Regions from separate parts of the Kitasatospora sp. NPDC048722 genome, predicted to be linked through region 1. Evidence: riboswitches for the same ligand, from Rfam matches in the RefSeq annotation. Region 1 holds a riboswitch; the other holds the start of a gene.
The links. A riboswitch is a leader RNA that binds a small molecule or an ion and turns the genes downstream of it on or off. The one in region 1 is predicted to bind guanidine.

Region 1 (2,381 bases):
ACAGGCCGCGCTGGGTCACCATCATCAGCGGGATGAACGCCTCCGCGGCGAAGAACGCCCCGGCGGCCACGCCGCGCAGCAGGATCACCGTCGGCAGGCCGCGCCCGGCCCGCAGCGTCCCCCCGGGCAGCAGCCCGAGCACCGCGGGCAACAGCAGCGCCGCACCGGCCGCCGCCGGGAGCAGCCCGATCAGGTCCAGCCGCTGCCCCGCGTACTGCAGCAGGCCGGCGCCGAGCGCCGCCATCGCGGCCAGCACGGTGCGGCGGCGGTCGAACTCCGCGCCCTTCGGCACGGGGTGCTCGCGCTCCGAGCGGGCCAGCGCCGGGCCCATCACCACGAGCGGCAGGAGGATCAGCGCCGGCACGGCCAGGAACACCCAGCGCCAGCCCAGGTGCTGGGTGACGGCTCCGGAGACGACCGGTCCGACGATCGAGGGGAGCACCCAGGCCGAGGAGAAGGCCGCGAACACGGAGGGCCGCAGCCGCTCCGGGTAGGCCCGGCCGACCACGACGTACAGCGCGACGATCACCAGCCCGCCGCCCAGGCCCTGGACCGCCCGCCCGGCCACGAACAGCCACATCCCCGGCGCCGTCCCGGCCACCACCAGGCCCGCGCCGAACACCGCGATGCCGGTGAACAGCGGTTGCAACGGGCCGCGCCGGTCGCACCACTGGCCGGAGACGACCAGGGCGAACAGCGTGGTGGTGAAGTAGCCGGAGAAGGCGAAGGCGTACAGCCCGAGGCCGTCCAGCTGCCGGGCCGCCACCGGCATCGCGGTGTTGACGGCCGTCGCCTCGAAGGCGAGCAGCAGGACCACCGACACGATCCCCAGCGTGAGGGCGCGGTAACGGCCACTGAGCACCCCGCCGCCGGGGTCGTTCTCGACGGGTATCGGGGCGGAGTCGACCGAGGTGGGGGAGGCAGTGGTCATACGTAATATCGTAAGGGCCGTCCGGCGTTCGTACCCCTGACCGGAGTCGGTGATCGACTCCGCCGCAGGACCTAGGACACGCCCCGGGGCCGGGTCAGTGGAGCACCTTCAGGCCGACCACGCCGGAGACGATCAGCAGCAGGCAGCCGATCCGGGCCAGGGTCACCGCGTCACCCAGGACGGCCATGCCGTAGAGCGCGGTGCCGACCGCGCCGATGCCGACCCACACCGCGTAACCGGTGCCGATCGGGATGGTGCGCATCGCGTAAGCCAGTCCGCCCATGCTCAGCAGCAGGGCGACGCCGAAGACGAGGCCGGGGACGAGGCGGGTGAAGCCCTTGGACGACTCCAGGGCGACCGCCCAGACGGTTTCCAGGACACCCGAGACGATCAGAACGAGCCAGGCCATGACGGTGCGAACCTCCGCAGTCCACAGCGGCCGGATTGCCGCTGAACTGCGCCGTCTTGTCGTCACCGGGTACGACGCGCTCGTCCGGAGTGGCGGGAAAACGCCACTTGTCCCCGACCGTAGCACACATTGCCATACAGAATTTACAAAACGCCGTTGACCCCATTCCCGGACTCCGCCATCCTGAATTCACTGGCCGTGTGCCCGAGAGGCTCAGGGAACCGTCTGCAAAGCGGTACACACGGGTTCGAATCCCGTCACGGCCTCGGTAAAAGGAATTGCCGGTCGACTGCGAAAGTCGACCGGCAATTCCTCGTTCCGCATTTCGCTCACACCGCGACGGCGTCCTCCGGCCGGATCGGCAGGCGCCCCACCGGCAGGCCGGTGGCGGCCCGGACGGCGGCGGCGACGGCCGCCGGGGCGACCACCGCGGGCACGGCGCTGACGGCCTTGGCGCCGAAGGTCGCGACCACGTCCCGCTCCTCCAGCAGGGCCGCGATCCGCACCTCCGGGGTGTCCAGTGCGGTCGGCAGCCGGTATCCGGTGAGCGACGGGTTCTGCAGCACGCCGCCCTCGGTGCGCAGTTCCTCCAGCAGCGCCAGGCCGACGCCCTGGGCCACGCCCGCCTCGATCCGGTCCTCGATCTGCCGCGGGTTCAGCGCCCGGCCGACGTCCTGGGCGACGGTCATCTCGACCACCCGGACGGCGCCCAGCTCGATGTCCACGTCCACGACCGCGCGCATCGCGCAGAAGGCGATGGAGACGAACGCGTCGCCCTGCCCGGCCTCGTCCAGCGGCTCGGTCGGGTGCGGGCGGCACTGCGCGGTGGCCCACAGCTCCTTGCCCTCCAGCGCCTCGGCGACCGGCATGCCGAGCACCCCGTCGTACGAGGTGATCTTGCCGTCGGCGATCTGGAGCAGCTCCACCGACATCCCGAAGTTGGCGGCGATCGGCTGGAGCAGTTGGTGGCGGACCATCAGCGCGGCCCGCTCGACCGCGCCGCCGGACACCCAGGTGTGGCGGCCCCGCGCGGAGGGCCCG
Region 2 (2,381 bases), on a different contig from region 1:
ACCCTCCCCGCGAGCCGTCTCCCGAGGGACGCATCGGCGGGTGCGTCCCCGTGAAGTGCTCCGCCCTGCCCTGCGGTGGCGTCATGAACCCTGAGCGCCACCGCCTCCTCGAAGAGGCTCGGCGGAGCCTCCCGGAGGGCTACAGGTGGAGCCGTCGGGTGGCATCATCGCCATGCGGGCGTCGCCGTCCTCGGTCCAGCAGCTGAACCGGGCGCTCGTCCACCGGCAGTTCGAGCCGCACAGGCCGTCCGGGTGTCTCCCGGCGGGCACCATCGGCCTCGCCTCGCCCACGGCCAGGTCGGTCCGTGACCCCGACCTCACGTACCTGCCCGAGACAGTGTTCGGCGAGTCGATCAACATCCCCGAACCGTCCGGCTTCGAACGGGACCTGTCCGGGCCGGTCCCCTGCCGGGACTTACTACTCGCTCGGCCAGAGGATCAGGTGCGGGAGGGCGTGGCGGGTCGGGGTGCCGCCCAGCGCCGTGAGGGCCGTGCGGATGTCGTGGAGGTCCGCCACCGTGAGCTGGAGCGGGGGTTCGTCGGGCTGGTAGGTGGTGCGGATCGGGTAGTCCACGCCCGGGGTGGTGGTCATCTCGATGTGGCAGCCGAGCACGTGGGTGACCGGCCGGCGGTCGGTGAGGGCGATCAGGCGGTCGATGCTGCGCGTGAACGCGGGCCAGTCGTCGATGTAGAGCCGCCCCGGGTAGACGGTGTCACCGGTGAGGAGGACGCCCGTCCAGGGGTCGTAGTACGTGACGGCCGCCGGGTGGTGGCCCGGGGTGGCGAGGCACTCCAGCACCCGGCCGCCGCCGAGGTCGACCAGGGCCACGGCGTCCGGGTCGGCGTCGAAGCCGAAGCGGGGCCACGCGACGGCCGGGTCGGCGGCGACCACGGTCGTGCCGGGGCGGTCGGCGAACTGGCCGTCGCCCGCGACGTGGTCGCCGTGCGGGTGCGTGTGCAGCACGAGCAGTTCGTACCCCTCCCGCGGGTGGCGGGCGAGCCATGTCCCGATCTGTTCGTCGACCACCGCGCGCAGCGGGAAGTGCGCGGCGTCGGCGGTCGCCCCGGTGTCGAGGAGCACCGCCCGCTCGGCCCCGAACAGGAGGTACAGGAACGGCGCCTCGTAGTGGACGGCCTTGTTCTGCCGCAGCACGACCGTGTGCTCGTCGTACGCGTGGACCTGGATCTCCGGCCCGGTGTCGTGCTTGGCCGACGGCGAGCCGTGGATCCACCGCACGTCCAGCGGCCGCGGCACCGGGACGGCCCGGGCGAAGTCGGGCATGACGCCTCCTCCGGTGCGTCGTCTTGTCGGGCCGGGTACGGCGCACGTCTCGTCCGGGGCGGTCGCGCCGGTGCGCCGCCACCGGGACGCTAGCACGGAGCCGGACCGGCCTCATGATGCCCAGGAGACCGCCTTCCGGGCGCCGGTTTCCGGCCGGTCCGGCGGACCGAGTGGGAAGAGTTTTCCAGGCGACGTACAGTTCCGCTTCGTGATCGAGATCGAGATCGTCGTCGAACAGCAGGCGGGCGGTGCGTGGGACGCCCTGGCGGAGGAGGCCCGCGCCCTGACCGGGGAACTGGCCGGTCCCGTCGAGGAGACCACGGGCCTCGACCTCGGCCCCGGCGTGCGCCTCGCGCTGGTGGACCCGGACGCGTTCGCGCAGCGCCGCGAGGCCTACGTGCGCCGGGTCTGCGAGACCGTCCTCGCGGGCGAGGCGCTGGCGGCCGTCGCGGACCCGGCGAAGCGGGAGAAGGCCGAGGCGGCGCTGCGCAAGGGGCCGGCGTCGGCGGACTCCGACCGCAGGATCACCTGCGTGCCGTCCGGCCGGGTGGTTCAGGACGAGGAGGGCCGGTGGGTGCTCCTGCTGGCCCCGGCGCTGCTGGCGGGCGCGCCGCAGCGGGCCCCGCTGCGCGCGGTGCTGGCACACCTGCTGACCCACCAGGCCCAGATCCGCGCGGGCGGCCCCCGGCCGGGCGCGGACGCGGTCGAGGCGCTCCTGCTCCACCGGACGTCCGGCGGCACGCGGGAGGACGACCCGGTCCTCGGCGCGCTGTGGGAGGGGCACGCGCGCTGGGCGACGCGCCGTCTGCTGGCCCGTGACCAGGCGGGGGAGCGTAAGACGGCCCGGGCCGCCCGGCTGCTGTCCCGCCTGCCGGGCGTGCGCGCCGAGCCGGACACCCACGACCAGGCGGTCCGGTTCGTGCACACGCTGGTCGAGGCGGGCGGGACGGAGACGGTGAACCGGATCTGGGCGGACCGCTCCCTGGTGCCGACCCGCCGCGAGCTCTCCGCCCCGGCCCGCTGGCTGGCCCGCACCGGGCTGGGGCCCGCGGAGGGCTGATGCGGCCGGGGCCGTGCGGCCCCGGCCGGCCCGGTCAGC

Region 2: it holds a riboswitch for guanidine, as region 1 does, so the genes downstream of both, AB0C76_RS00280 (MBL fold metallo-hydrolase) here and AB0C76_RS06130 (SMR family transporter) in region 1, are expected to answer to the same signal.

The regions. Positions count from the first base shown of each region.
Region 1 covers NZ_JBEZGX010000005.1:55,503-57,883, reverse strand. The annotation lists gene AB0C76_RS06135 (MFS transporter) at 1-931, opposite strand, end outside; gene AB0C76_RS06130 (SMR family transporter) at 1,026-1,340, opposite strand; guanidine-III (ykkC-III) riboswitch at 1,386-1,451, opposite strand; tRNA gene AB0C76_RS06125 (tRNA-Cys) at 1,535-1,606, shown strand; gene AB0C76_RS06120 (xanthine dehydrogenase family protein molybdopterin-binding subunit) at 1,670-2,381, opposite strand, start outside.
Region 2 covers NZ_JBEZGX010000001.1:62,098-64,478, forward strand. The annotation lists gene AB0C76_RS00275 (DHA2 family efflux MFS transporter permease subunit) at 1-54, shown strand, start outside; gene AB0C76_RS00280 (MBL fold metallo-hydrolase) at 419-1,282, opposite strand; guanidine-III (ykkC-III) riboswitch at 1,295-1,364, opposite strand; gene AB0C76_RS00285 (zinc-dependent metalloprotease) at 1,491-2,342, shown strand; gene AB0C76_RS00290 (alpha/beta hydrolase-fold protein) at 2,377-2,381, opposite strand, start outside.